3 regions of the Peribacillus sp. NPDC096448 genome follow, and region 1 is predicted to be linked to each of the others. Evidence: riboswitches for the same ligand, from Rfam matches in the RefSeq annotation. Region 1 holds a riboswitch; each other region holds the start of a gene.
The links. A riboswitch is a leader RNA that binds a small molecule or an ion and turns the genes downstream of it on or off. The one in region 1 is predicted to bind S-adenosylmethionine.
Positions count from the first base shown of each region.

Region 2: it holds a riboswitch for S-adenosylmethionine, as region 1 does, so the genes downstream of both, ACIQ0C_RS04380 (bifunctional homocysteine S-methyltransferase/methylenetetrahydrofolate reductase) here and ACIQ0C_RS19115 (methionine biosynthesis PLP-dependent protein) in region 1, are expected to answer to the same signal.
Region 3: it holds a riboswitch for S-adenosylmethionine, as region 1 does, so the genes downstream of both, ACIQ0C_RS13075 (5-methyltetrahydropteroyltriglutamate--homocysteine S-methyltransferase) here and ACIQ0C_RS19115 (methionine biosynthesis PLP-dependent protein) in region 1, are expected to answer to the same signal.

Region 1 is NZ_JBIWEU010000011.1:178,745-189,293, forward strand. Features, by position in the region: gene fumC (class II fumarate hydratase) at 1-1,331, opposite strand, end outside; SAM riboswitch class I at 1,658-1,771, shown strand; gene ACIQ0C_RS19115 (methionine biosynthesis PLP-dependent protein) at 1,858-2,970, shown strand; gene metC (cystathionine beta-lyase) at 2,967-4,148, shown strand; gene ACIQ0C_RS19125 (type B 50S ribosomal protein L31) at 4,261-4,509, opposite strand; gene ACIQ0C_RS19130 (ABC transporter ATP-binding protein) at 4,645-6,663, opposite strand; gene ACIQ0C_RS19135 (ABC transporter ATP-binding protein) at 6,660-8,411, opposite strand; gene ACIQ0C_RS19140 (hypothetical protein) at 8,921-9,088, shown strand; gene ACIQ0C_RS19145 (DUF2515 family protein) at 9,111-10,292, shown strand; gene ACIQ0C_RS19150 (hypothetical protein) at 10,367-10,549, shown strand, end outside.
Region 2 is NZ_JBIWEU010000002.1:83,274-93,822, forward strand. Features, by position in the region: gene ACIQ0C_RS04340 (hypothetical protein) at 34-156, opposite strand; gene ACIQ0C_RS04345 (hypothetical protein) at 431-1,225, shown strand; gene ACIQ0C_RS04350 (beta-class carbonic anhydrase) at 1,317-1,889, shown strand; gene ACIQ0C_RS04355 (NCS2 family permease) at 2,046-3,347, shown strand; gene dapF (diaminopimelate epimerase) at 3,529-4,515, shown strand; gene ligD (DNA ligase D) at 5,071-6,918, opposite strand; gene ku (non-homologous end joining protein Ku) at 7,069-7,911, shown strand; gene ACIQ0C_RS04375 (MOSC domain-containing protein) at 8,404-9,048, shown strand; SAM riboswitch class I at 9,166-9,264, shown strand; gene ACIQ0C_RS04380 (bifunctional homocysteine S-methyltransferase/methylenetetrahydrofolate reductase) at 9,368-10,549, shown strand, end outside.
Region 3 is NZ_JBIWEU010000006.1:260,725-271,273, forward strand. Features, by position in the region: gene ACIQ0C_RS13065 (CaiB/BaiF CoA transferase family protein) at 1-265, shown strand, start outside; gene ACIQ0C_RS13070 (hypothetical protein) at 542-1,066, shown strand; gene ACIQ0C_RS13075 (5-methyltetrahydropteroyltriglutamate--homocysteine S-methyltransferase) at 1,197-2,300, opposite strand; SAM riboswitch class I at 2,383-2,484, opposite strand; gene ACIQ0C_RS13080 (hypothetical protein) at 2,639-3,058, shown strand; gene ACIQ0C_RS13085 (glycerol-3-phosphate responsive antiterminator) at 3,231-3,773, shown strand; gene ACIQ0C_RS13090 (MIP/aquaporin family protein) at 4,002-4,826, shown strand; gene glpK (glycerol kinase GlpK) at 4,848-6,338, shown strand; gene ACIQ0C_RS13100 (glycerol-3-phosphate dehydrogenase/oxidase) at 6,643-8,295, shown strand; gene ACIQ0C_RS13105 (alanine/glycine:cation symporter family protein) at 8,500-9,954, shown strand; gene ACIQ0C_RS13110 (LytR/AlgR family response regulator transcription factor) at 10,246-10,549, opposite strand, start outside.

The sequences.
Region 1 (10,549 bases):
GTCAGGAACTGCAATTTCAACGCCGCTTCCTTTAAAGTGGAGTTGTCCTTGAATGCAGTTTTGGCGATCTTGGCTGCTTTTTCATAACCGATATGCGGGTTCAATGCTGTTACCAGCATAAGGGAACGCTCTACATTTTCTTTGATTTTATCTTCATTTGCAGTGATGCCAACCGCACAATTATCGTTGAAGGAATGAATGCCTTCCGTCAATAATTTAACCGTTTGCAGGAAGTTATAGATGATGACTGGTTTGAATACATTCAGTTCAAAGTTACCTTGGCTTGCTGCAAAGCCAATTGTAGCATCATTACCCACGATTTGTGTTGCAATCATGGTAAGCGCTTCACTTTGGGTCGGATTGACTTTACCTGGCATGATGGAGCTGCCCGGCTCGTTTTCCGGAATGGCAATTTCGCCGATTCCGCTTCTAGGACCACTTGCCAGCCATCTGACATCGTTCGCAATTTTCATTAAATCCGCTGCCAATGCTTTCAAAGCACCGTGTGCGTAGACGATTTCGTTATGGCTAGTCAATGCATGGAACTTATTATCAGATGTGACGAAAGGATATCCTGTATCCGCTGCAATTTGTTTGGCAGAAAGTCCCGGGAATTCTTTCTTTGTATTGATTCCGGTTCCTACAGCCGTTCCGCCTAGAGCAAGGTTCAATAATTTTTGGCTGCTTTCCTCAATCATCGCCAAATCTTTATCGAGCATCGCTTTCCAACCGGAAATTTCTTGTCCTAATGTTAATGGTGTAGCATCTTGAAGATGTGTCCGGCCGATTTTCACGACATCCCAAAATTCTTTTTCTTTTGTATCGAATGTATCACGAAGTGCTTTGATGGCAGGAACCAATTTTTCAGCGACTTCCATAAAGGCTGCAATATGCATGGCGGTCGGGAAAGTATCATTTGAGCTTTGTGCCTTGTTAACATCATCATTCGGGTGAAGGGTTTCTGATTCACCATTTTCTTTTAACCATTCATTCCCTTTGTTAGCGACCACTTCATTCACGTTCATATTGCTTTGCGTACCGCTTCCCGTTTGCCAAACTACAAGCGGGAAATGTTCATCAAGCGTACCTTCAAGGATTTCACCGCAAATCTTGACGATGGCATTCTTTTTAACTTCGGAAAGATCACCAAGATCATGGTTCACCTTTGCAGCAGCTTGTTTAACATATGCAAATGCACGAACTAATTCAATCGGCATTTTTTCGTTACCGATTTTGAAATTGTTACGGCTTCTCTCAGTTTGTGCTCCCCAATATTTATCAGCAGGAACTTTCACTTCACCCATCGTATCTCGTTCGATTCTGTATTCCATGTGTTCTCCTCCTATGTTTGCACTATTCATTGAAGACTTTTTGCATATGAAATGAATAATGTCGGATTATTCTTTCTCTCCATACATTGTACAAACTTTATTATTTTAAAGCAAAAATATCCGGCTGACCCTTTCCATATTTCTGAAAAACCTTTGGCCATTCATGTTTATACGAAGATTCGGATATTCTTTTTTGACACATAAAATGTAGATACCGCTAGGCTCCAATTGACTTGGCCATGAACATCAAAATATCATCACTCCCAAAATGCCCTTGACAGTATTTTGTATATATAGTAAATTCAAAAGAAATTGAATAATCTAAACTCTTATCGAGAGAGGTAGAGGGAATGGCCCGATGACACCTCAGCAACCTTCATTTGTTTCAAACCAATGAAAAGGTGCTAATTCCACAAGTTTATGAACTTGGAAGATAAGAAGAATGACTCGTCCCTACTTAATCAAAGTCTTCTTCTTAAAGAAGACTTTTTTTTATTTTATTTAACTCAAAGGAGCAGTGAAAACCATGTATAAAACTGAAACATATCTTGCTCAATTAGGAAATCGCAGCGAAACGGCGACAGGAACAGTCAATCCACCGGTATACTTTTCAACAGCTTTTCGCCACGAAGGAATTGGCCAATCGACGGGATTCGACTACACAAGGACAGGTAACCCAACACGCCAGCTATTGGAGCGATCCATCGCCGATCTGGAAAAAGGCGACCAAGGTTATGCCTGCAGTTCAGGAATGGCCGCCATCTCCACTATACTCGCCCTTTTTAAATCCGGGGATGCATGGATTGTCAGCGAAGATCTTTATGGCGGTACATATCGTCTGTTAGAACAAGGCTTTAAAAAATGGGGATTGCAGTGTGACTATGTAAACACTTGTTGTTTGGAGGATATCGAAAAAGCCATCACTCCTCACACGAAAGCCATCTTCATCGAAACTCCCACTAACCCTCTTATGCAGCAAACGGATATTAGCGCCGTTGCCGCATTGGCTAAACGATATGGTTTATTGTTAATCGTTGATAACACTTTTTACACGCCTCTTATTCAACAACCCATCCTGCTTGGAGCGGATATTGTGATTCACAGTGCAACCAAGTATCTCGGTGGTCATAATGATGTGCTCGCCGGACTGATCGTTGCTAGCGGCGCTGAATTATGTGATGCACTTGCCTTCCACCATAATGGTACTGGAGCTGTCTTGAGCCCATTCGATTCTTGGCTGTTGATGCGCGGAATGAAAACCCTGGCATTACGGATGGAGCGTCATGAAAAGAATGCCAAGATACTTGTAGATTATTTATCGGAGCATGATTGTGTTACGGACGTATTGTATCCAGGCAGAGGCGGCATGATTTCATTCCGTATCATTGAGGAAGCGGCGGTCAACCCATTTTTACAATCGCTCTCATTAATTTCTTTTGCAGAAAGCCTTGGAGGGGTTGAAAGCTTCATCACCTATCCTGCCACACAAACACATGCCGATATACCGCTTGAAGTCAGAACGGCAAACGGGGTTTGTAATCGCCTGCTCCGCTTCTCCGTTGGCATCGAGGATAGCGATGATTTGATTGGTGACTTGCAGCAAGCATTCGCACATGTAAAAAGGGAGGCACTACGATGACAGATCATGAGTTTAGCTTTGAAACGAAATTACTTCATAATCAACATAAATTCGATCCGGCAACGGGCGGTGTGAGCGTCCCCATTCAGCATGCATCGACTTTCCATCAATCCGATATCGACCAATTCGGGAAATATGACTACAGCAGAAGCGGGAACCCAACTCGCGAAGCACTTGAAGATATCATTGCCGAACTTGAGGAAGGCACTCACGGCTTTGCCTTTTCATCAGGTATGGCTGCCATTTCAACAGCCTTCCTGCTATTGTCTGCCGGGGATCATATCGTCATTTCCGAAGATGTGTACGGCGGAACGTTCAGGATGGTCACAAGCGTATTGACCCGTTTTAATATTGAGCATACCTTCGTTGACATGACGGACCTTGAAAGCGTCAAAGCCGCCGTTCAGCCAAATACCAGGGCCATATACATCGAAACGCCTTCAAACCCGTTACTTAAAGTGACCGATATCCAAGCCGTATGTGATATCGCAAAAAAAGCCGGTGCCTTAAGTTTTGTTGATAACACATTCTTGACCCCGGCATTACAAAAACCATTGAATCTGGGCGCTGATGTTGTCCTTCATAGCGCGACGAAGTTTTTATCCGGTCATAGTGATGTGGTAGCTGGGCTTGCGGTAGTGAAAGATCCGGAATTGGCGGCAAGACTCGGTTCCCTCCAAAACTCCTTTGGAGCAGTCCTTGGTGTCCAGGATGCCTGGCTTGTAATGAGAGGTTTGAAAACCTTATCAGTTAGAATGGAACATTCACAAAAAGGGGCAGAAAAAATTGCAGCCTACCTAAAGGAGCAGCCCTTGGTGAAAAATGTGTATTATCCCGGCTTAGCGGATCATCCACAGCACGCCATCCAGAAAGGCCAGTCACTTGGAGCGGGGGCGGTCCTATCATTTGAATTGGAAAGTGAGGAAATCTTCCGTTCCTTCGTGAACACTGTCGAGCTCCCAGTTTTTGCCGTAAGCCTAGGAGCGGTCGAATCTATATTATCCTACCCGGCCAAAATGTCCCATGCTGCCATGCCTGCTGATGAAAGGGTAAAGCGGGGCATCACGAACAGCTTACTCCGTCTCTCTGTCGGACTGGAAAATCCGGACGATATAATCAAGGACTTCGATGCAGCCCTCGTCAATATTGCCAAAGGGGAAGCAATTGCTGCAAAATGAATAAAGGATGGGTGCCCACATATATTATGGGCACCCTTTTCCCTTGCATCATTATTAATCGTTTTCAACCCAATCATAAAAAAAGACCATCGATTTCCCGATGGCCTGACTCTCATTTCTTCATATTATATTTATCCAGGAAGCGATCCACCCGTCCGCCTTTTTCAGCAAACTTCTGCTTTCCGGTATAAAAAGGGTGCGTATCCGAGCTGATTTCCACTTTTAATAATGGATATGTTTGGCCGTCTTCCCAAACGATCGTTTCATTGGACGTCTTCGTGGAACCTGTCAAAAATTTATACCCACTGTTGGTATCCATGAACACCACTTGTTGATAATCGGGATGAATTTCTTGTTTCACTATTATCACCTCATTGTCAGTATAGGTATATCTTAAACGTAATGATTACTATTATCAATCATTATGCTTGAAGGTACCAATAGTCGGTACCCTTTCATTATAGTTTAATCTTGATGATCCAACCTTATTCAATCGTCAGCCAGCCATGCCTTTATGCGGACCAGCCTGCAGTTCATACATTTGATGGTACTTCCCTTTTAGTTCCATTAATTCCTCATGTGTACCTTGCTCAGCAATCCGCCCTTTATCCAGTACAAGAATTTGGTCGGCATTTTTTATCGTGGAAAGTCTATGTGCAATGATGAAGGTCGTTCTCCCTTTTTTCAGCACTTCCATACCTTCCTGGATAATCGCCTCGGTTTCGGTGTCGATGCTTGCTGTCGCTTCATCCAAAATCAATATGGCCGGATTGAATGCAAGGGCACGGGCAAAAGAGATTAGCTGCCGCTGTCCGGAAGACAGCGTTCCGCCCTTTTCGATCACGGGTTCGTCAAGCCCTAAAGGAAGATGCTTCAGCACTTTGTCCCCCCCGACATCTCTTAATGCTTTTTCAACCATTTCCCTTGTGATGCCTTTATGATCCAGACTGATATTGGAGGCGATCGTGCCAGTAAATAAATAAGGATCCTGAAGGACGATCCCCATATGCTCCCTAAGCGTCTGATGGGGGATATCCAATATATTTCTGCCATCGATTTTAATTTGTCCTTCACTGCTGTCATAAAAGCGGAACAATAAATTCATTATGGAACTTTTTCCTGACCCGGTATGGCCAACTAAAGCGACCGTTTCCCCTTGTTTAGCGGAGAAGGAAATGTCCCTTAACACATATTCTTTATCCTTATAACCAAAAGAAACATTTTCGAATTGTACGTTTCCTTTGTATCTGGATATGTTTTCATCGCTGACTGCCAATCCCTGCTCATCCAATAAGCTGAACGTCCTCTCCCCTGCAACGAGCGCCTGTTCAAGATTAGCGAACTGATTGACGATTCCATGAAGCGGATGTAGCAGGCGGCTGATCAAATCAACAATTGCATACATCATCCCTAAGGAAATGGCCGAACTCGCTGTAAGGGAAATCCCTCCGAAATACCAGACGAATGCCATTAGCGCCACAACCTTAATGACGCCAATCAAGTTTCCACCCGTCAACGAGTTCAAATGGAGCATTTTATTTTGATAGGAATAATGCTCCCGGTTCAGATTTTCAAAAGATTGCTTCGTCTCCTTTTCACGTCCAAATGCCTGAATGATACTCATTCCAGAAATGGATTCATTGATCATCCCATTAATATCGCTGACCCGTTCCCGAATGATGTGATTATATTTCGAGGCGAATTTACGGTATACCATCGTCCAGATAACGATGATCGGAATAAGTAGAAGGCCTATGGTACCGACTCGTGGATCCAGAATAAACAAAGCAATTAGAACACCGAAAATATTAATTGTACTCGAGAAGAAGTTGGCGAGCACGGTTACATATAATTCCCGGATCGCTTCCGTATCATTAGTGACCCTGGCTACAACTTTACCCGCTGGCATATTATCGAAATAACGTATCGGCAAACGGGATATATGCGTAAAAATATTATTTCGCATCTTCTGTATGATTCGGTTCGCCGCTTTCTGCAAATAAAAACTCTGCCCATATTGAAAAATGGAGGAAAGGATGACGAGACTAAAATAAAAAGCCACAAGCTTAATGATCCGCGGGATTTCCGGTTGATAAAATCCCATCACTTCCTGACTCGTCAATTTCACTGCTTGCACACGTTGCTCTTTCCCGTCTTTCTTGATGATCAATGATTGGTCCTCCAAGGTTCTGCGCCCATCGATAGGGACAGCTTCATTTACGAAGACAAATTGATTGCCAACCTGCAGAATATGGACTTCCCCGCCTTTCTTCTCACCTTTTGCAAAGTAATCAGCCCGTTTATACCATTTTCCATCATACTTAACTGCATCTTTCCCTTTACCTGCTTCATACCAGGAAGATTCAATGCCAAGTATATGTGAATCGATGATTCTCTTGGCAACGAAAGGTCCCGTTAAATCGGCCGCTACCGAAAGTGCAAGCATGATCAGGGCGCCAATGATCAATTTTTTATAAAGGGCAGCATAATTAAAAAGTTTCTTTACGACCCTCATGCCTTCACCTCCTTCCCTTCGTCAACCTGCTGTCGTTCATATTGCTCCCTATACCAGCCATCATTTTGCAGTAAATCCGCGTGAGTCCCCTCTTCGATGATCTTTCCGCTGTCCAACACGATAATCCTGTCCGCGTGCTGAACGGCCGATAAGCGGTGGGTTGTGATGATGGTCGTTTTCCCTGCCCGTTCATTTTGGATATTTTCGATGATCGTCGTTTCCGTTTTTGCATCGACAGCGGATAAGGAATCATCCAATATAAGGATTTCCGGATTTTTGATCAATGCCCTGGCAATCGAGATCCTCTGCTTTTGCCCACCGGATAGAGCGACACCCTTCTCACCGACGAGTGTCTCAAGACGGTTTGGCAGCATCATTAAGTCCTTCTCAAAATCAGCAAGCCGGATAGCTTCAGCCAGTTCATCTTCCGTTGCATCCATTTTACCGAATAAGATATTTTCCCTAACAGTCTTCGAGAATAAAAAATGGTCCTGTGGAACATATCCGATCCATTTACGAATATCTTCAAGGTGCAGTTGCTCCAGCGGCATGCCTGCAAAGGCGATTTCACCTGTTCCTAAAGGATATTCCCGCAGCAATTGCTTCACGAATGTCGTTTTTCCACTACCTGTTTTCCCCACTATCCCCAATGTTTGACCGCGCTCAAGCTGAACGGAAATATCGGATAGATTCACAACCGTTGAGGAAGGGTATGTAAAATGCACTGAATTGAATTGGATATTCCCCGGATTCGTAATACTCTCCAGTCCCATTGAATTCTTCACATCCGCTTCATACGAAAGGGTATCCTGAACACGGTCTAGCGAAGCATTTCCCCTCTGCATGACATTGATCAGTTCTCCCACCGCAATCATCGGCCAGATTAACATGCCTAGGTACACATTGAACGAAACAAGTCCGCCAAGCGTTATGGCCTGTTGAAACACAAGATAAGCCCCATAGCCCAATCCGATTAAATAACTGATGCCGATGATAATGCTGATCGTCGGATCGAAGAGGGCGTCAATCCTTGCCACTGCCAGATTTTTGCGATATACATCCTCGGTCATTTCCTTAAACCGCTTTTCATCTTCCCGTTCCTGGACATAGGCCCGGATAACACGGACACCTGAAATGGATTCCAGGACCTTGTCATTTAAAGTACCAAAGGCTGCTTGTGCATCCGTAAAACGTTTGTAAATTTTCTTCACGTAAATTTGCATCATCACTGCCATGATCGGAAGCGGCAACACCGCCGCAATCGTCAACTGCCAGCTGATCGTGGCTCCCATCATGACCACTACCGTAATGGTGAAAAGCACCGCGTCAACGAGGGTCAATATCCCGAAACCAGCTGTGAGGGATATTGCCTTCAAATCATTGGTTGCCCTTGCCATTAAATCCCCTGTACGGTTTTTTTCATAAAAGCTCGGCGTCATTTTCAGCAAATGTCCCATAAATCCAGACCTTAGTTTTCGTTCGACCAAATTTCCACCGCCGAATAACAGATAACTCCATAAGTAACCAAATAGGTAACTGCCGATCAGTACCAAGAGCAAATAAATAACGTATTTCATGACCCCTTCCTGCGTAATGCTGCCATTGTTCATATCATCGATCGCATTCCCGACAAGTTTTGGCGGGATAACCTCCAAGATATTCACTAGACATAGAAATAAAATCGCCAAGGTGTACCGCTGCCACTGTTCTTTAAAGAACCAGGACAGCTTTTTAAAAATCGCAAACATGAATTCCCCTCCCTTTTGGTCAAACCTTTCACTCGCTAACCGCTTTCTGGATCTCCCGGCTGCAATAAGATTTCCAATGTCTTTTGTCTCATTAAAAATTCCTCCTATCATTTATATGGAAAGGGTGCTAATGCACCTGGATCCCAAATGCCAAAAAGCCCCCGCCAATTAGCGGAAGCTTTTTTAGATGCGTAATAACACATATAAAAGCGCAGGCCGCGAAAATTCCACAACCTGCGCTTTAAAATCATGAATGGAAACGAGGAATCCTATGTCTGGAAAGACAAGGTCTCAGGGCAGGCGGACGTATGATATTCGATTGTGACATCACTTTGCTTAACTGATTTAGTCATGACGTTCGCCTCCTTTTTCATTAATTAATGGTAATTTTTAACTTATTTTTAAAGATTACTACGTTTGCATATTTTTGTCAATTGTGACTTTTCTAGATTATTGATTGATAATCCTTTATTCTAATAAGAATGACGCAACCTAAGGAGGTTCAGCATATGCAATGGAGAAAATATATACTCCTGGCGGTTCCCTTTTTATTATCAGCCATTTTCATCTTATTTGCCGTCCCGATCGAATATAGATTTTTATCCTTCATTCCCGTGTTTCTTTTCTGGATCGTTTATTATATTTTATTGTACCGGGAAAAGAAGAAAAAAAAATGACATCATCTTGGGGGCATTGCAAATGCAACGCCCCTTTCTTGACTGCTCTGCATATAATGATCGAAAAACATTCGTGGTGAAATGTATGCTCTCCCAATATTTTCAAAAGCTGTTGGGTAAACACCCTGCCAAAACAAAACCGATCATCGATGCTGAAAGATATGACACACTAAAATCGCGTTTACAAAAAGAGCTCTTTCAGCCTTTTGATGAGTCAAAAGCTTTTTTCCCTAAGGAAGCCGCTCTGATAAAAAGCATTCGGACCGAGACGGCTGCCTTGAACCGGAACAATATCACAAGAACACAAGCCTATCTTGCCTTTTACAATCGTAATCCAGAGGTCCATTGGGCCTTTTTAGCACATATGGTTTCGAGGAATGGAGGATACCATATGACTGACCTGAAAAGTTCAGCCATGACCCATCTCCTTGACCGAGCGGAACGGCAGAAATTTTTCCTGTTCCTTGAGCGCGCCAATTCAGCCATATTTGCAGATGCCTTCCCCCAGCTTCTTTTATATGAGCATTCTAAACAAAAAGAACTTCCGCTAAGAAGGTATTTACCGGTATTCCGCATTTCAAGATTCATGGCCCCGATTTGGGAATCTTTCATCGAAGAGCCCCATTCACCCCTTTTGACAACGGCCCTCATCATTAATGAACAAAGAATGCTTCAGGAAAGGATCTTAAAGCGCACCCGTCATGGTGAAATCCTCCGCAGGCTTGATTTTCAGCTTCAGGAATACTTAGGCTTCATGAAAGTGATTTTTCCCTATGAAAACAAGCAAAAAGGACTTCATAACTTGACAGGCCTTACCATCGAACGCTTTGCCGACCCGAAACAGCGTATTGAAACGGGGAAATTATTATATGGGCTTCTTTTTCAGCATCCGGCGGTTTTTCGCGGTGTTGGCCAATTTACAAAAGAGATTCCCCATACCGGTTCCAGAGAGGATTACTGGGGAAGCATATATACCTCTGCTGGATCCACGTCAAAAGATGATAAAATCTACAGCCCCACTCTTCATGATGCATGGGAAGATCAACTATTCTTTCCTCCCCATTCCTTTGATTGGTTCACGAATGAAAGCTTCATGGAAGATTTACGAAGCCTACCGATCATTAAAAAGGCTGACCTGACCAACGAGGTGCTCGAAAATGTCAGGCAGCTCAAAACCCTTAACGAAATGAAAGCCATTTTCTAGCATGAAGCCTCTTACTTTGAATATCCCATCCCCCATTTGGCAAGAATGGTTAACAAAAAGAATGGGTGAATCAAATGAGAGGCATTGTACTATTGAATCCCAATTACAAAATCGGGGATTTACATACGGATGAAAGCTTTGCAATCCAAAAAATCGTGACAAACAGGTATATGGAAGAGAAGAATATTTCCCCGGTCATACTCAATCCGTATCAAATCCACCCTTATTACACCATCCCACATGAGCTTCTATCCAAT
Region 2 (10,549 bases), on a different contig from region 1:
AAAACGTTCCAGTGGATTTCAGAAATCCGCTCCCTATCCGCCGACAGCCTGCCAAGCCTCCTCGCCTAGCGGCTGCGGTGTCTCGGCTAGCCAGTAATTCGGCAGGAGTGTCGCAAATTTCTTCAATCCAATAAGGAATGCAGTAAAAAACAACATTAAGTATAAACTAGTCTTGTTTTAAAATTAGGTAGAACCCCATTTTGTCCACAATAGGAGTCCAATCAATACGGAATCCTTTTTTATATGAACCGTGTTGGGAATTACCTTTCATTAAAAAGGGAATAGATCACATTAAAGCGAATAAAGTATTATGATAACTGCTTCCATGCACTTTCAGGAAGCAGATGCCGGGCGGTTTTTGGTACTGCTAATCAATGGCAGCCCTAAAGGCGGTAATCTTTTTTGTAGGGAGTGAGCAGCAGAGCGGGATATGAATATACGTGAATATTATCAGAAAACGAGCAATTCAAATTTTCATGCTTCTTGGATATCTCTTCTTTTGGCTGTTGTATTTTTCATTTGCCATATTTTTGCAATGATACCGGGCAATATATTATTGATAACGTTTCCTTTTATTTTCTTTAGCATTGCCCAATTTGTCAGCCATCGTATATATGAAAATAGAATGAAGGAATTGCCTGATCAACACATCGGGACGAATACCGGGTTATTAAAAAATGAACATGTTTTATTGACTTTTATGCCGGCACCGACATTGCGACTGCTTCTCTTTGCGCCTGATGGGTCACTAATGGGCGAGGTACGGGATTTGAATATGAAGTGGTTCATGTGGATGATTCCCAATTTCTTGTCGATGCTATTGGCGAAGAGGTATGAACTGGTGGACCATGAGGGGCGTTTGCTGGCTAAGTACCATATCAAAAGGGGGCTTTTCAATAAAATGACGATCATGGATGATCGGGGCGGCATTATTGGATCGTATCAAGAAAATCCGTCATTCGTGAAGATCAATGGAATGATCTATAAGGAAGACGGTACGGAATGGATGCCGATTGAAACGCCGGGAAGTGTGAATTCTTTTGAGATTGTCACAAAAGACGGGGAAAAGATCGTTTCATACCAAGAAGGCTGGATGCCTTTGGAGTGGGGGACACGATTCAAGACAAATACACCCATACTATCTTTTTCATCAAATGTTGCTGAAATTCCTAAAATCATCGTATTTGGGTTCTGTGCAGCCACACTGAATCATCGTTCAAATTGACTATGGTTACCCTTTAGCAAATCTTTTAAATATTTGATATAATATTAGAGAGCTACATAGATTAATAATACATATTAAAAAGGTGGTAATTATGAGTTTACTTAATGAGATTCTTGATTATAATGAACAGTTTGTTGAAAAAGGTGAATATGTAAAGTATAGAACGGATAAGTTTCCTGAGAAACGTATGGTCATCATAAGCTGTATGGACACTCGGCTCGTTGAACTATTGCCAAAATCCTTGAATGTCAAAAATGGCGATGTCAAAATCCTGAAGACTGCCGGGGCAATCGTCTCCCACCCATTCGGAAGTGTCATGCGGAGTATCCTTGTTGCTATTTATGAGCTAAAGGCAGATGAAGTATTGGTCATACCTCACCATGACTGCGGGATGGCATCAGTCGATGCCGATTCTGTAATGGACAAGATGATAGAACGTGATATACCAAAGAGCACCATCGATACACTGGGGGCTGCAGGAATCGATATCCGCAGTTGGCTTCGCGGATTTGATGATGTTTATGAAAGTTGTAAGAACAGCGTGGAAGTGATTAAAGGACATCCTTTGATCCCTAAAAACATTCCTGTACATGGTCTAATCATATCGCCTGATACAGGGAAGCTGGAATTGGTAGTCGATGGGTATTCGGAAGTACAAAAATAATATATTCATCGAGGCTGTCGGGATCATTTCCGGCAGTTTTTTTCAATTTTTTATCATTACTATTTATTTTTATCCTTTTTTTTGTTAAAATCGCCAAGTGTAGTTTGTCACTAATACAAACGGGTGGGCGAGGGATAAATTTAATAAGGATACAACATGAAGAAATTAAACTTGGAAACGTTTTTTCATTTTTCCGACTATGGAACGAATGGAAAACGTGAAATCCTTGCTGGAGTGGTCGGCTATTTTACGATAGTCTATATTCTCATCGTGAATTCCCTGATTTTATCGGAAGCGGGCATACCGATTAATGGTGCGGTGATTGCCACGATTCTTTTATCAGCTATAAGCTGTGTCATGATAGGGCTTTGGGCGAATGTCCCAATCCTTCTCGTTCCAGGAATGGGCGTTAATGCCTTATTTGCTTATACCATGGTTCAAGGAATGGGTCTATCTTGGCAATCGGCTCTTGGTGCTGTTTTTATCTCGGGGGTAATTTTTGTAATCATCGCTTTTACAAAATACTCTAAGTTAATCAGTGATTCGATTCCAGGTTCGATAAAAGAAGCCATATCTGTTGGTCTTGGCTTATTCTTGATGCTGATCGGACTTGAAAAGGGCGGGATAATCACAAGAGGTTCATCATCAATCGTCGCACTGGGAGATTTAAGCGATCCAGCGGTGTGTGCAACGGTGTTGACCTTTTTACTGGCAATCACGCTGTTCATCAAGAATGTCCCCGGTAATTTCATGATTACCATCCTGGCAGGCAGCCTCATTGCCTATTGGTTCGGAACGGTTCAACTATCGGAAATCCATTTTTCAGGCGTAAACACAGCTTCCTACGGCGATCTCTTCTTTTCATTATCGTTCTTGGAAGCGAACCGGATTGAATTCTGGATAAGTGTATTTGCGATGACGATGGTTCTTGTTTTTGAAAACATTGGTCTTGTGCACGGGCATGTAGACAGCATAAACCGCCAGGATGCCTATAAAAAGTCGCTGCAGGCGACAAGTGTGTCCGTTCTGTTTTCAGGTATATTCGGTTCGAGTCCTACCGTTGCTACAGTTGAAACGGCAGCAGGAATCGCATCAGGAGGCAGGACAGGTTTTACTTCGGTGGTGACGGGCGTGCTATTCATTCTATCACTGCTATTTATACCGGTGATTAAAGTAATCCCTGATAGCGCCATTGCCCCCATCTTAATTATCATTGGCATTTTAATGCTCGGAAATATAAAAAAGCTGGATTTCAGCGATTTAACCGAGAGCATACCTGCAATCATGATCATTACGATCATTCCTTTCACTTACAGTATTGCCGATGGAATGGCATTCGGTTTCATCCTGTACCCGTTCTTGAAGCTTGTAACCGGAAAAGCGAGAGAAGTGTCAGCACCGATGTATGTAAGTGCCGGAATGTTTATCGTCTATTTCATCATCGGTATGATCGGTTAATAATTCAAAAAAGCGGTTGGTATGAGTTAATTCTTATTCCAACCGCTTTTCTAATGGGTTTTTCGTCGAAAAAATGGATTAATTGTGATTTACGCGATGACACATCCATCTTGAAAATGCTATGATATAGAATATTAAAAAAATGATAAATGACAAGCAGCATATTAGAGGATGTGACAGGATGATTATTGAAGGTTTAAAAAGCCATGGTTCAGGAAATGATTTCTTGATCATTGATGAATTGACTACGACCCTGACGTTTACTGAAGAAGAGCGGGAAAATTTCGCGAAGGCCCTATGCAATAGGGAAAGGCTTGGAGCGGATGGTATTTTGTTCGTAATGAAAAGTGAACATGCTGATTGCCGGATGCGTGTCTTTAATGCGGATGGATCGGAAGCCTCAATGTGCGGTAATGGACTTCGCTGTGTGGCACGTTACGCGAATGACGTTCTTGGGCTCGATAAAATGATCGTGGAAACCATGAAGGCAAATCTGCTCGTGGAAAAAACGGAAGATATTTATGAGGGGATTCCGACTTTCAAGGTGGAAATTTCCCCGGTAAGTTTTAATGTGAGGGATCTACCTCTTGTATTGGCTAAAGAACAGCTGCAAAACGAAACATTGCCGGAACTGCATGATACCCTATTATTTTCGGCATTGGCGGTTCCTAATCCACATTTGATCTCACTTGTCGATAGTGATGTTTTACAAAGTGATTTGCAGGAAAAACTTTCAACAAAGGTCAATCAACCGAATGAGCTTTTCCCTGATGGTGTCAATGTCAGCTTTGTGAAAGAGCTGGAACCAGGGAGCATTTATGTGAGGACATTCGAACGTGGAGTAGGCTTCACGAATGCATGTGGAACGGCGATGTCGGCTTCTAGCCTAGTAACATGCTCTGTTGGGTTAAACGAGTTGGAAAGTGCAATATCTGTCTACAATAACGGCGGAAAAGTTAAATGCGTAGTCCACCATGATGAAGAAAGCCAAACGTATTCAATTGATTTAATCGGAAATGCAACCTATGAATTCAAGGTATCGATTGAAATTGACTTAGATCAGCCTGAAAAATTTGAAATGCTTGAAAAAGAGGATTTTGAATTGGAAACAAGCTTATATGCCAAGCTGCAGGATGAAGTGCAAGGTTATTTGAAAACAAAATTATAAAGAAAATTTTAAACTGCAGGCGAACTCGAAAAAAAGCGAGTTTGCCTGCAGTTTTTTTATAAATTGCAGTGGATTTCAGAAATCCGCCCCCTTTCCGCCAACTGTCTGCCAAGCCTCCTCGGATCAAGAGCCTGTGGGGTCCCGGCTAGCCAATTATTCGGCAGGAGTGTCGCAAATTTCTTCAGTCCATTAAAGATTATAGTAAAAAAATATGAAGGGTAACCTAGTCTTAAACATTATTCGGGATGAGACTAGCCTACATTTTTTTTAAAAAAAGAAACGTCCCAGTTGATTGGAATGTAAGGTACGAGACTCCTGCGGGAAAAGCGTGGCCAAGGGAGGCCCCGCAGGTGAGCGCCGAGGAGGCTCCCGGACCGCCCGCGGAAAGCGAGTGCCTGGAGTGGAAATCAACGATCAGAATTACTAACCTTCAAAAAAACGTTGGGTTAATTTCAGAAATCCGCTCCCTAACCGCCCTACTGTCTGCCAAGCCGCATCAAATCAAAGCCTGCCAGCGGAAAGAGAGTCCACGGAGGCACCTTTCCATTTTACCAATTAGTTATGGGTCTTTTTTTGTTTAAGGAACGACAATACTTCCAAAAAGGCTGGTCCATTATCCACCAGTCGGTAATCCATAAATGCACACCCGCTCCTTTTTATTCTGTTTGGTATGGTTTCAATCGTAAAGTCCTTTAACTGGAGACTTTCGTTCACTTCCTCCCAAAACAAAGGAGTAGCTACACCAGCGAAAGAATTTCCCCGTGGGGAATAAGGCAGAATGATGGTTTTTCCTTCACTATGCTGCACAAAGTCCAAGTAAAGTCGATTCTGCCGATTTATTTTCATTCTTTCCGTTGTAAAATCATTCGGATTGGAACTTGTTAAGTAGTCACCGAGAAAGTCGGTGAATATGCGTGTCTCCTGATAAGTAAATCTGTCTTCAGGCAGAGGGATGTGAATTTGCAGTCCTTTGTTACCTGAAGTTTTTACAAAAGCTTTAATCCTTAATGATTCCATCACCTTTTTTATTTCCTGTGCAGCCTTTACCGCAAAGGAGAAATATTCGATGGAAGGAGGATCCAAGTCCAGGACGATTTCGTCGGGTCTTGTTTTACCGGCTTTCTGAAATGGTGCATGAAATTCCAATGCAAGTTGATTACCAAACCAAAGAAGGGTTTCAATGTCGTTACAGAGCATATACTCGATATCCTCATCCATGAACGTTTTAATAAAGTCCGGGGCATAATCAGGTTTGTTTTTTTGGAAAAACCTTTCTTTATCCAAAGTGCCATGAGGATAGCGGATCGTTGTAAGAAGCTTATCCTTCAAAAAGGGTAAGAAGAAAGCTGAAACCTCCCTTAAATAATGAAGGTATTCAACTTTTACCACCTGTTTACCTCCTGTTATCCAAAGCGGTTTATCCCTGGAAGTTATTTGTACAGTATCTGGAAATGTATATTGCCCTAGCACGAATTTCTCCCAGGTACATTCGTCGGGAGACGTTTGTAAAAGCCATTGCGAAAACTGGGGTTCACGTAATTCATTTTCCTCATATACGTGTAAGAATTGAACTTCAATGCAAATGGATGGATGGATATAAAAAAATTGTGCGTCTTCGTCTGATGCATTTTGCTTGATCAATTGATGCAATATACTTTTATCTCGAGCACTCAGTCCATTTTTGACACTTCCGATTTTCGTTACGGCACCTTCTTTGAAAACTGCGAGGGACACGTAGCCATTTTCTTTGTGCAATGCTGTAATGAAACAAGAAACGGTCTTCCAATTTTTCACCTTAATCCAAGTTGTTGTACGTCTTCCTTCTTGCCAAACACCTCGAATTTCCTTGGCGACAACCCCTTCGCCATCTAACAGGGTGACCTTCTTCAAAGCATTATCCAAAACGTCAAAACTCTCAATTAATTGTATCAATGCCTTATCGTTGGGATCAGGAGGCATAGGAAGACCGAGTTTTTCCCCCATATTCAACATCAATTCCCTTCGTTCCACCATTGGTTTAGCTGCTACGTCTTTTCCGCTGATGCGAAGCAGGTCAAACGCTATAAACCGACATGGGGAAAAACGGGCATTTTCTGAAATTAAGGATTGTTTCCCTAGGCGTCCTCTCCACTGTATTTGAAAAAAGTCCGCTTTCGCCTGATTGGTAAGCCAGACCAATTCTCCATCTAACTGAAGCGGGAGATAATCTTCCAGGTCCAGATCTTTGATGTAAGCAATGATTTCTGGGAATTGAGTTGATAACTCCTTCTCATTCCGACTCGAAATGCTTATGGTATCGGTGTCTATTGTTAAAATAGCCCTAAAGCCGTCATATTTGACTTCATAACGCCAATCGTTGGATTTGGGGGCTTCAGGGTAATAGGTAGGCAGCATCGGTTTCATTTTTGTATTTACCTCCGCAAATAATTGATAACATTATTTTGCCAAAAAAACGTAGTGTTAGAGTTGGCAATTGTTTTTTCGGTTTTTTTTTAACAAAGGGGAATAATAAAATTGTTCTTCTCATTAAAAATAAGTTATGAGGTGACGAATATGCATACGATGTGGAAGGGAAGCATATCATTCGGTTTGGTGAACATTCCGATAAAACTTCATGCTGCAACGGAGGATAAGGATATTTCTTTGAGGACGTTGCATAAGGAATGCCATTCACCGATTAAATACGAAAAGGTTTGTCCGGTATGCGAGAAAGAAGTGGGGAAGGATGATATAGTCCGCGCTTTTGAGTATACAAAGGGAAAGTTTGTTGTATTGGAAGACAATGAACTAGAACAACTGAAAAAACAAAACGAAGAAAAAGCCGTGGAAATCGTGGATTTCGTTAAAATTGAAGAAATAGATCCTATTTATTTTAACCGGAGTTATTACATGTCCCCAAATGACGGGGGGATAAAAGCTTATTCCCTTTTGAGGCAGGCCCTCAAGGAATCGAATAAGGTAGGTTTGGCGAAAATCATCATTCGCTCCAAAGAGCAAATGGCGGTAATCCGAGTCGTTGATAATACCCTGGTTATGGAAACGATTCATTATCCGGATGAAGTCCGCTCCACAGCGGATGTTCCGAATATCCCTGCCAATGATACCATTGTAAAAAAAGAAATCGATACTGCCGTATTATTGATAGATCAATTAACGACTACCTTCGATCCGACAAAATACACCGATGACTATCGAACCGCGTTACTAGAATTGATTGAATCAAAGAAAACGGGACAGACGACGATTACAGCGAAAACAAAAGAACCAGTTTCCAACAATGTAACCGATTTAATGGAGGCATTACAGGCATCCATAGACCGTACAAAACATGATGAACCGGTAAAGAAAAAGACGACCAGAAAGAAAGCGGCACCGAAAAAAAAGAAACAAGCGTAAACAGGAAGCTGAGCGGAAGACGCATGATGTCGCTCGGCTTTCTGCTTGTTTTTGCAAGGAATCAGGCTTCTAATAAGGAAATGATAGGGACCTGCCAGGGAGGAAGGAAGGTGCGAACAGTTAAGTCGATCAGGACGCAAGAAACTGAATGGGATTAAAAGAAAAAAATGGAAGTGAATGAAAGCAAAAAAAATTCGCTCCCTAAAGAGCGACAATGAGGAATTCAATCATGAAAATCAACATATAGGCGAACGGTTGTAGTTTTCGACTATATATTGTGTTCATATTCTACCATATTTAATTCTGAAATAGCAACAAAATTACTGAAACTAACCTATGAATTTTTCTGGAAATCAATGATATTTTGCCCATTTCATGCACATTTGGCTTTTTCATTTCATATACATATAAAAAGTTACAGAATAAAATGGATTTTTAGTATAATTTATACATACAGGGTTATTTAAATTAAATATGAATGGAAGATGCAAAATGGAAAATGGAAAAATCAAATCACTTCATGCGGGAAAGCCGAAACATGAAATTTATTCGAATATCGATATCTTTTCAGCCATGAATAAACAAGCACAGGATAATCTGACAGTGACTAAAGCAGGCATAATCGGTGATGGCGTGGGTAATGTAAAGTTCCATGGAGGTCCTGATCGGGCTTTGTGCTTTTACCCATTTGAGCATTATTCATTATGGAATGAAAAATTCTCTAAAAAGCTGGATATCCCTGCATTCGGTGAAAATTTAACCATAGTGGGGATGAAGGAAGAAACAACTTATATCGGCGATATTTATCAAATAGGCGATGTGATTGTTCAAATTAACCAGGGGAGGATACCTTGTTCGACCATTTCCCACTTCAATCAAGAACCTAAGTTTTTGGAACTCGTGCTGAAAACGGGTTTCACTGGTTATTTTGCAAGAGTACTTCGAGAAGGAACGATAAATAAACAAAACGAGATCGTGCTAATAGATCGTTTGCAAGGAAAAATTTCAGTTCATTATGCAGCAGATGTCATCCTTCATAAACGAGATGGCCTGGAAGGCGCTAAGGCTTTACTTACACTAGACTCGTTAGCGGAAGACTGGAAACAAAGGATCTTGAAGAGGGTTGAAGCTGCATAAGATTGAATGAATTTTGCAAAAGTGAAAAAAATGTCGATCAGGTATTGAAATTGACAGATTATTAATGTAAATTAAATATAATCAAATTTTGAAATCTTGTGAAAATTATATAATTGGATCTTATCGAGAGAGGTGGAGGGACTGGCCCGAAGAAACCTCAGCAACCAGCTTAGGCAAAGGTGCTAAATCCAGCAAGCAGAGCTTGATAGATGAGGAGAATGTTTCAATAAACCTTCTTCTTTGAGAAGGTTTTTTTCCTTTTCTCTCATACTCATAGACTACGACAAAAACAGGATTGTTTTTGAGAGAGGGTGTAATGATGAATTTTCGTAAAGAAGTGAAAGAAAGAATGCTGGTTGGGGAAGGGGCAATGGGGACCCTACTGTACTCTAATGGCATCGATCAATGTTATGAGGAATTAAACTGCACAAACCCAGATCAAATAGAGTCCATCCATCGTGCTTATCTGGAAGCTGGTGCAGATATCCTTCAATCGAATACTTACGGAGCCAGTTTCAGCAAATTGAAACGGTATGGACTGGAAGATGAAGTGAGCAGAATCAATCGCCAGGGAGTCATTCTTGCTAAAAAAGCGGCAAAAGGAAAGGCATACGTCTTCGGTACCATAGGGGCACAGCGGAGTATCAGGAAATCGGATTTAAGCTTGGAAGAGATAAAACGGGGTTTTCGTGAACAGCTATACAGTCTGTTGATGGAAAACCCTGATGGGATTCTCTTGGAAACATTTTATGACCTGGAAGAACTGGAAACCGTCCTGCAAATCGTTAAAAATGAAACTGGACTGCCGATCATCGCCAATGTCTCGATGCATGAACTGGGCAATCTTCAAAATGGAATCCATTTAAATGAAGCCTTTCAAAAACTCGAGCAATTGGGAGCCGATGTGGTTGGTGTGAATTGCCGTCTTGGTCCACATCATATGATTCGGGCCTTGGAAGAAGTGAGTTTGCCAAAGCAAGCATCGATTGCCATATACCCTAATGCCAGCCTGCCGGATTATGTCGATGGAAGGCTCGTCTATAAAGCTGTGCCGGAATATTTCGGTTCCAGTGCCCTGGAACTTCGTAAGCAAGGTGCCGCAATCATAGGCGGGTGCTGTGGAACGACTCCACTGCACATTCAAGCTGTAAAGAATGCGATTGGAAGTTTGGTTCCAGTAAAATATAAATATACGAAATCCCGCGAAATAGAAAAAATTGAAGTGAGCGTTAGAGAATTGGAACTTCCCCTGTACGAAAAGGCCAAAACAGAAAGGACGATTCTTGTTGAGCTTGATCCACCGAAAAAGTTGGGAATAGAGAGCTTCATGACTGGTGCTGAGGTTTTGAAAAAAGCAGGGGTCGATTCCATAACATTAGCGGATAATTCACTTGCCTCACCAAGGATAGCGAATGATGCACTGGCTAATTTACTGAAGAACCAATTGAATATAAAGCCGATGGTGCATATAACATGCCGTGATCGAAATTTGATTGGCCTG
Region 3 (10,549 bases), on a different contig from region 1:
CCTCGAAAGGGATTTTCATGAATGGCAGAAGATATTCGCTGATTTCGAGGCATGTGCAGAACCAGTGCTGACCTTCACCGAAGCGGCCGAGCATCCCCAATTGAAGGCGAGGGGAATGATCGTCGAGGTACCTGACGGAAAAGGAAATGTCCAAAAGCAAATCGCCTGCCCGATCAAAACATCGGTTTTCACCCCTGAATATAAACATGCAGGCTTGAGGCCAGGACAAAACAACGCAGAAATTCTTCGAACCCCCAATCGCTAAATAAAGATGTAAAGGCTATCACTTTTCCGGGTTCTTTGGAAGGAGATAGCCTTTTTTGAATGCCGGAAAAGCAGGAGGAGGGTCAAATTAAGATGGAGTCCGGGGATATGTTGGAAACAGTCCAAATTAAGCAGAAGGAGAACGATTATCCTCTTATCACTTGTGGAAAGCAACATATTACCACTGTGAAAATTTACTAGTTATAACTAGTGTGGGCAGGGTATCAGAGTAGCATCCTGGTAAAGAAATGGCTCTGGTGAGGAGGGGTAGTTAAATATGTTTGGTCTCTCTGATATCATTAAATTTCTATTTTCCTTTTTTTTGATCATGCCGATCGTTACACTGATACATTTGAGCGGGCATATTTTCTTTGTTACGATCTTTGGGGGATCAGAAAAGAAAATCTTGATCGGTTGTGGTAATAAGCTTTTCGCCTTTCGGAACATAGAAGTGAGGAAATATTATTTCTGGAATGGGACTTGCGAGTTCAAGGGATTGAAACATGATAATCGATTGACGAATACGCTGATCTATTTAGGGGGGGCTATCTTTAATTTGATCAGCATGCTGATCATATATAGCTTAGTGTATCAGAATATCCTGGACAGCTCGGTAATCTGGTATCAATTTATCTATTTTTCATTCTATATTATGTTTTTCTCCTTGTTTCCTATGTATTTCTCGGACGGATCGCCTAGTGATGGGAAGGCTGCGGAATTGGCCTTGAGAAACAAGCTGGAAAATAGGGTGACGGATGATATATTTGTGAAGAAAATGGATGATGAAGATAGCTGCAAGTAAAAAGGGACGTGCAGGTGGCCGTTCTTTTTTTGTTTGCTTTCGGATTTTAAGTGTAAACCTAATCGGCACGCTTAAAGCCGATTAGGTTGTATGAATCCTGTAAATAAGTTTCAAAGCCTACGGAAAATAATCATTCCCATACTTCTTTTGCTGCTTCAACGACGAATTTCAGCTTTTCCCATTGCTGATCTTCGGTTAGCTTGTTGCCGTGATGGGTGGAGGCGAAGCCGCATTGAGGGCTTAAGCATAATTGTTCGAGCGGAACGAATTCCGAGGCTTCTTTGATGCGTGCCTTAACAGCTTCCCTGTCTTCGATTTCTCCATTTTTTGAAGTGACGACTCCCAGGACGACACGTGCTCCGCCATTTGGAATGTATTCCAATGGTTTGAAATCCCCTGAGCGTTGATCATCATATTCCAAGAAGAATCCATCCACTTTTTCTTTTGCCAATAAAGTTGGGGCGATACGGGCATAGCTACCTTCAAACGCCCATGTCGACTGGTAGTTTCCGCGACATAGGTGGGTAGTGACGACAAGGTCTTCTGGTTTGCCTTCCAATGCTCCATTAATGACACGAAGTGCAAGATCAATTAACTGTTCCCTCGTATATTTTCCATCTTTGAACTGGAAATCTGGAGATGAAAGTCTGGCAATATATACATCATCCAATTGAAGATAACGCACACCTGCTTCATAAAAGGCTTTCAAAGCGTGCTGATAGGCTTTGATGATATCATTTGCATATTCTTCAATATCAGGGTAGATGTCTGCATTATGAATGCCTGCAGCAAATAATTGATTCGGACTGGGAATGGTTTGCTTGGCAACTGCACGTCCGTTCACGATTTGGTCCAATTCAATGAAATCACGAATGAAGGGATGTTCAGGGTTGAATGAAACCTTCCCGGTATTGCGGACATTATATCTCTCTGTTTCCACACCATCGAATGTGAGGCCTTTTTCAGTAACATATCCCTCGATGCCATTTAAATGTTCGAGGAAGTCAAAGTGCCACCATGTTCGCCTGAACTCACCGTCCGTAACGGCCTCTAATCCAACTTCAATTTGTTTATCGACAATCCGTTCGATTTCTTCGGTTTCAACTTCACGGAGCCGCTCTGCCGAAAGGGTACCATCCCTAAATTGTTTCCTGGCAATATGTAAACGTTCTGGTCTTAATAAACTTCCGACGTGGTCCGCCCTGAATGGTGCTTTCGTTAATGTGATGGACATGTTGCATTCCTTCTTTCCTTTTAAAAATAAAAAACCTCTTCTTAAAAATAAGAAGAGGTGTTGGCAACAAAGCTATATACTCTTCTTATCTTCAAGCTTTTACACTTCTGGAATTAGCACAGTACAAGATCAGTCTGTTGCTGAGGCATCAAAGGGCCAGTCCCTCCACCTCTCTGGATAAGAGTTGTCTATTAAATTAACTATGACTATACAGGTAGTTTTTATAAAGGTCAAGGGCTGGAGCTGGAATATTTAGAATATACCGTTTATTGATTCGGGCTGAAATATTAACCGCATCAGGGAATCCGGCATATGCTTTGAGTGGGGGGAATGCAAGGATGAGTCCATTCAAAAGTGGCATACCGATAACGGTAACTGAAGCCATGATAGAGAGAATCATAAAAATGAAATCATCTGGCCAGGAAATTAAAGTCGAGATTACACCAAAGCATATTGTGCTTTCCGGAACGATGGAAGTGAAGAAAATGATGTTTAAGAAAGACGTAGCTTTCCGGATTATATTAAAACCGGTTCATGTGGAAAGAAGAACGATTACGTTTGAATTAGTGGGAATGGAACCAATTGACAGTAATTTCATCAACCAAAGGATATTTAACAGACCGCCATTTTTTGAATATGAAAAAAGAGCGATCAAAATCAATGCTAATGCGTGGAGCATCGTGAGAAAAATTCCCATTGGCACAATTAAATCGTATGAACTCGTCGAAGGTGCTTTGAAAATGAAACTTTCTTTATGATTTAAGGGATATTTTACATACATCCTTAGCTGCAATCTATAAAGAGTGTGCCAGTTATGTTAGTGTTAAGATGACATTGTTCATGAAAAAAATGTGTTTGATAAATCAAGCTCTTTAAAATATACTAAATGACTTGAAGTTTTGAGTTTTTCTGGGAATGAGGAGGATAATAATGGATCAGAAGATTTTGCCTGCTTCGGCAAGCATGAAGGATTTTGAAAGATTTCTAGAAAGTTCCTATGAAATAGGTGTGTTTCTTGATTTGCATATATCACAATTGAAAAATGTAAGCATGATGGCAAAGCAGCATAATAAGAAAATGATCTATCATGTCGATTTGATCCATGGCATAAGAAGCGATGAGTACGCGACAGAATTCATTTGTCAGGAATATAATCCCTATGGGCTGATTTCTACCAAATCAAACGTTATATTGAAGGCGAAGCAAAAGGGGGTCATTGCCATCCAGCGAATCTTTTTAATAGACTCACATGCGCTTGAGAAAAGTTATAAGCTGGTGCAGAAAACCAAGCCGGATTATATCGAAGTACTGCCGGGCGCTATGCCATGGATGATAAAAGAAGTGAAGGAACGGTTGCAGACACCGATTTTTGCAGGTGGCCTCATACGTACTTCGGATGAAGTCCTGAATGCCCTTGATGCCGGGGCGTCGTCAATCACCACTTCAAAAACTGAATTATGGGATATCGTCTAATAGGGGGAAATTGAAAAAAATTACAGAAAAATAGATTAATTTTTTTTACAAAATATTGACAGCGTTTTCATAACCTAGTATATTTTACAGTACAAGTTAATAAATGTGAAGGAGACTAGGAGATTCACAACAGATCTATTCATAATTTTTTTATGAAGATAGTTCTGCTGCGGATCTCCTTTTATTTGTTGGCAAGGTTTAAAAATTTATCAGGGGAGGCGTTTTATCATGACTTCATTTTGGGGAGAAGTGTTAGGTACGATGATATTGGTTTTATTCGGGGCAGGTATTGGTGCTGGTTCATCCTTAAAGGGCTCCTATGCAAAAGATGCTGGCTGGATCGTTATCACGATTGCGTGGGGGTTGGCTGTTACCATGGGTGTTTTTGCAGTGGGGTCCATAAGCGGGGCGCATTTAAACCCGGCGGTCACATTAGGGTTTGCCATTATTGGAGAATTTCCATGGAGTGATGTGCCCGGTTATATCGTTGCCCAAATGATTGGCGCGATCCTCGGCGCAACTCTAGTATTCCTGCACTATTTGCCACACTGGAAAGCTACGGATGATCCAGGAGCGAAGCTTGGTGTGTTCGCGACTTCGCCTGCGATCCCGCACACATTTTCAAATCTATTAAGTGAGATGATTGGAACTTTCATCCTTATTCTTGGTTTATTATTTATAGGTGCCAATGATTTTACAGAGGGCCTAAACCCATTCGCAGTCGGGTTATTGATTGTCGTGATCGGGATGTCACTTGGGGGAACGACAGGATACGCCATTAATCCGGCCCGTGACCTGGGGCCGCGCATCGCTCACTTTTTGCTGCCGATACCTGGTAAAGGCAATTCCAATTGGGGGTATTCATGGATTCCGGTCGTTGGACCGATTGTTGGGGGTTCACTTGGTGCCGTTTGTTATAAAGCATTCTTTATGGGGGAAATAACGGCAGGATTTTGGTCTGTTTTGGGTGCAAGCCTGGTACTATTGATATTAGCCTATGCTTTTGGTAAAAAACAGTCACATGAATTGGATAGCAGAAATATCGCTAGTTAATTAAAAGGAGGGGCATACACAATGGAAAAATACATTTTATCATTAGATCAAGGAACAACAAGTTCGCGGGCGATTTTATTTAATGAAAAGGGGGAAATCGTCCATTCCTCCCAAAAGGAATTCACACAGCATTTCCCTAAACCAGGCTGGGTCGAGCATAACGCCAATGAGATTTGGGGATCGATCCTGGCGGTGATTGCCGGTGTACTATCTGAATCGGGTATAAAGCCAGAGCAAATTGCCGGTATCGGGATCACCAATCAGCGTGAAACGGCAGTCGTTTGGGATAAAGAAACAGGTGCCCCTGTCTATAATGCGATTGTATGGCAGTCCAGGCAAACAAGTGAAATCTGTGATGATTTGAAGGAAAAGGGACTAAATGATTTATTCCGGGATAAAACGGGATTGTTGATAGATGCCTATTTTTCCGGAACGAAAGTGAAATGGATCCTCGATAATGTGGAAGGGGCACGACAAAAGGCGGATGAAGGCAAGCTGTTATTCGGTACCATCGATACTTGGCTGATCTGGAAGCTATCAGGAGGCAAGGCCCATGTAACGGACTATTCCAATGCATCCCGGACATTGATGTATAATATCCATGAACTGAAATGGGATGAAGAACTGCTTGAGATATTGACTGTACCAAAGTCGATGCTGCCGGAAGTAAGGCCTTCCTCTGAGGAATATGCACGTACGATCGAATATCATTTCTTCGGCCAATCGATTCCGATCGCCGGGGCAGCCGGTGATCAGCAGGCAGCATTATTCGGCCAAGCCTGCTTTAATGAAGGAATGGCTAAAAATACGTATGGAACAGGCTGTTTCATGCTCATGAATACAGGAGCCAAGGCTGTCAGTTCCGAACACGGACTATTGACGACCCTTGCCTGGGGACTGAATGGGAAGGTCGAATATGCACTGGAAGGCAGTATATTCGTAGCTGGCTCCGCCATCCAATGGCTGCGCGATGGCCTAAGGATGCTTCATGATGCCAAGGACAGCGAAACCTATGCAAAACGGGTGGAAAGTACGGATGGAGTATATGTGGTACCGGCTTTTGTAGGACTTGGAACTCCATATTGGGACAGCGAAGTGCGGGGAGCCGTTTTTGGTTTGACGCGCGGCACATCGAAAGAACATTTCATTCGTGCCACACTTGAATCACTTGCGTATCAAACGAAGGATGTCCTTGATGCAATGGAGGCGGATTCAGGAATCGAGCTGCAAACATTAAGAGTGGATGGCGGGGCAGTCAAGAATGACTTCCTGATGCAATTCCAAAGCGACTTATTACGGGTGCCTGTCGAGAGGCCGACCATAAACGAAACTACAGCATTAGGTGCTGCATACTTAGCCGGCCTTGCTGTCGGGTATTGGAAGGATCAAGAAGAAATCTCCCGGCAATGGGCGGTAGACAAAACCTTTAAACCATCCATGGAAGAGCAAGATAGTGAAAAATTATATGAAGGCTGGAAGAAAGCCGTACATGCCGCTATGGCGTTTAAATAAAAAACAACATGTATTCTTTCTCAAATGAGCTGGAGTATGCTATAATGAAATCAAGTTAATAACTCGGCCGGAGAACAGGAGAGACCATGAATGCGTTATCGTTAATTCGATAATGTGCATTTATGGTCTCTTTTTTTGTTTTTAATGGCAGATTAGGGATATTAATATCTATATAAACTATGCGAACAAATGAACCAATTGAATATAATGACCGAATTCACGAGTAAAAGTGCAGAATTCACGAGTAAACGCAGAATTCATACAAAAAAACAATAGAATGCAATACTTAAAGGAGGAGTCAGGCATGAGGTTTTCAAATATATATCGGGCAGAAACGGTCGAAACTCTGAAAAAAGAGAAATATGATGTGGTTGTCATTGGTGGGGGAATTACAGGTGCAGGGATCGCCCTGGATGCAACGACCCGTGGGATGAAAGTGGCTTTGGTTGAAATGCAGGATTTTGCTGCAGGTACTTCAAGCCGCTCGACAAAACTTGTTCATGGCGGCTTGCGGTATTTGAAGCAATTTGAAATAAAAATGGTTGCCGAGGTTGGTAAAGAGCGAGAAATCGTTTATGAGAATGGACCGCATGTGACCACGCCGGAATGGATGCTGTTACCGATGCATAAAGGAGGCACCTTCGGGAAATTCAGTACCTCCATTGGACTTCGGGTATATGATTTCCTTGCGGGGGTTAAAAAATCCGAACGCAGGAAAATGCTTTCTGCGGATGAAACACTTAAAAAAGAGCCTCTCGTCAAGAAAGAGGGACTGAAGGGCGGAGGCTACTATGTTGAATATCGGACAGATGATGCACGTCTTACGATTGAAGTCATGAAGGCGGCTGTCGATAAAGGTGCAACACCGATAAATTATACAAAAGTAGATAAATTGTTATATGAAAACGGTAAGGTGAACGGAGTCCAAGTTGCCGATTTGCTTTCAGGTGATGCTTATGAAATATACGCAGACAAAGTTATCAATGCAGCAGGTCCGTGGGTGGATTCCATTCGTGAGAAGGACCAATCGAAACAAGGGAAGACGCTGAAGCTATCCAAGGGTGTTCATGTGGTCATCGACCAATCGAAATTCCCGTTGAAGCAGGCACTTTATTTTGACACGCCTGATGGCCGGATGATTTTTGCCATCCCGAGAGCCGGTAAAGCTTATGTAGGGACTACGGATACTTTTTATGATGGTGACCCTGCAGTGCCGACCGTTACTTCCGAAGACCGTGCCTATCTATTAAACTCCATACATTATATGTTTCCAGAAGTGAACATTACGGATGATGATATCGAATCCAGCTGGGCTGGGGTAAGGCCGTTGATTCTTGAAGAAGGGAAAGATCCTTCTGAGATTTCAAGGAAAGATGAAATATGGGAGTCCGATTCTGGCCTTATCACGATTGCGGGTGGGAAATTGACCGGTTATCGAAAAATGGCCAAAACGACGGTCGACCTTTTGGCAGGGAAGCTTGCCCAGCAATCCAATAAAACTTACCCAGCCAGCAGCACTAAAGGAATGCCGATTTCCGGAGGGGATGTCGGGGGATCAAGCAACTTCTCCGATTATATCAAGCAACATGTTCAAATGGGAGTTGACTCAGGACTCGCTGCAAAGGACTCCAAAGAGATATTGGCCATGTACGGGTCCAACGCACCTGTGTTATTCGATATCGCCAAAAACGAAGGAGACGGAGGAGCGAGCAGCGGCCTACCAAAGAAATTGTTCGTACAGCTGAAATACGCAGTGGATCATGAAATGGCCGCAACTCCAGTGGATTTCTTCTTCCGCAGGACGGGGACACTATTATTCGATATCGATTTAGTCCAAACGCATAAACATGCAGTGATTGATTATATGGCTGGATATTTTGGATGGACGGAATCAACAAAAATGGAGAGAACCAATCAATTGGAACGGGAAATATTGGGTGCGATTAGAGTATCTTGACCTATATTTAAAAAACATGACGCCGGCGGAATCGCTGGCGTTTTTTTTGAATACGGGATGTGATTATCGGGGTATTTGCAAGTGTAAAAATAAAAATGTTTATGTAAGGTTTCCTTACGCAAAAACTATTGTTTAATCCATCAAGATGAAATATAATCATTAAAAGATAAATTAGAATTTTCAAACTATAAAGGGGGAGCTTGATTGTCTGAATTTATTACGGCTTTAAATGGAGTTTTATGGAGTTCACCAGTCATTTATATTTTATTGGGAGTGGGTTTATTATTCTCGATTTTAACCCGTTTTCTGCAAGTGAGGCATATTAAGGAAATGGTCCTCTTGATGTTCCAAGGCAAAAGTTCGGAAGCGGGGGTTTCCTCTTTCCAGGCTTTATCCATAGCCCTTTCAGGTAGGGTCGGTACAGGTAACATTGCAGGAGTGGCGACGGCTATCGCCTTTGGCGGTCCCGGTGCCGTTTTCTGGATGTGGGCCATCGCATTCATAGGAGCGGCCAGTGCATTTGTGGAATCCACTTTAGCTCAAATTTACAAAGTCAAACAAGATGGACAATATCGGGGAGGCCCTGCTTATTATATTGAAAAAGGGATAGGGTGGAAGTGGTTTGCTGTTCTTTTTGCATTTGCAGCCCTTATAGCCATGGCCATCCTTATGCCAGGTGTTCAATCCAATTCGATTGCTGCCGGGGTGGAAAATGCATTTGGCATCAAACCGGTGTTCACTGGTTTGGCAATCGTCCTTTTACTTGGCTTCATTATATTCGGCGGTGTAAAACGGATAGCTAATGCTGCAACCTTAATCGTGCCTTTCATGGCCCTTGGTTATATATTGCTATCTGTTGTCATCGTCCTATTGAATATCACTGAATTACCGGGAGTCATCTCTTTGATATTCAGAAGTGCCTTCGGATTGGATTCTGCATTTGGGGGGATCATTGGCATGGCGATTGCTTGGGGAGTGAAACGCGGCGTTTATTCGAATGAGGCCGGCCAAGGGACAGGAGCTCATCCGGCGGCTGCGGCTGAAGTATCACATCCCGCAAAGCAGGGTCTTGTTCAAGCATTCTCGGTTTATATCGACACATTGTTCGTTTGTTCCGCTACGGCCTTCATGATTTTATTTACAGGCATGTATAATACACAAGCGGAAAATGGTTCATATATCGTCAATAATTTGGGAGATGTAACTCCTGGTCCAGGGTATACACAAGCGGCAATCGATAACGTAATCCCAGGTTTTGGTGCTGGCTTTGTTGCAATCGCCCTTTTCTTCTTCGCCTTTACGACGATCATGGCCTACTATTATATTGCTGAAACCAATATCGCCTATTTAATGCGCAACCGGAATGGTAAATCGGCCATGTTCGCCTTGAAGCTCATCATCCTGGCGGCCAGTTTTTACGGATCCGTGCGTACGGCAGAGCTGGCTTGGGCATTAGGTGATGCTGGACTAGGAATTATGGTATGGCTCAATGTCATTGCCATTTTAATTCTTGCTAAACCGGCGCTCATTACGTTAAAGGATTACGAAAAGCAAAAGAAAGCGGGGATCGATCCTGTTTTCAATCCAAAAGCTTTAGGCATAAAAAACGCCGATTTTTGGGAGCGTGAATACACCGGCGACAAGGAAAACGTTTCTTGAGGGAAAATGCCCTTGAATTCATTTAATAGAGGAAGATACATGAAAAACCAGCTCAAGTTATTTACGAGCTGGTTTTTTATAGTTTTTCCATAAACTAGGGGGATGGTATGTTAGCTAAACTAGCTCAAGAAATTGTGAATATAACCAGATGGCCATAGCCTTTTTTAAGATTTCAACTTCTTGCTTTAACCGAAGGTTTTCCTTCTGTTTTAAGAAAAATATTTAAAAGTAAAATGGCTGCAACTATTATGCATTCTACAATGAATTTTGAAATAGACCAAGCTTTTAAATCTAAAGGTTTTCAGCAACTGCATTTCTTAATTCACTATATTTGTTTTTGCTCACTCTAATTTCAGCTTTTACGTTTTCAAGTTCTATTAAGTAGGATCTCATATACTCGTCCGGCTTAATCTCTACAATTTTGGATAATGGAATTAAAAATGATTGATGTGGGCGAAAGAAATTATGTTTTACAAGCATTTTTTCTAACTCATTTAACGTATTACTACATTCTATTTCTTTTTTTTCTTTAATATTTATAATGCATTTCCTTCCTCTTTTTTCCACAAAATTAATTTCTTGTATATTAATAAAA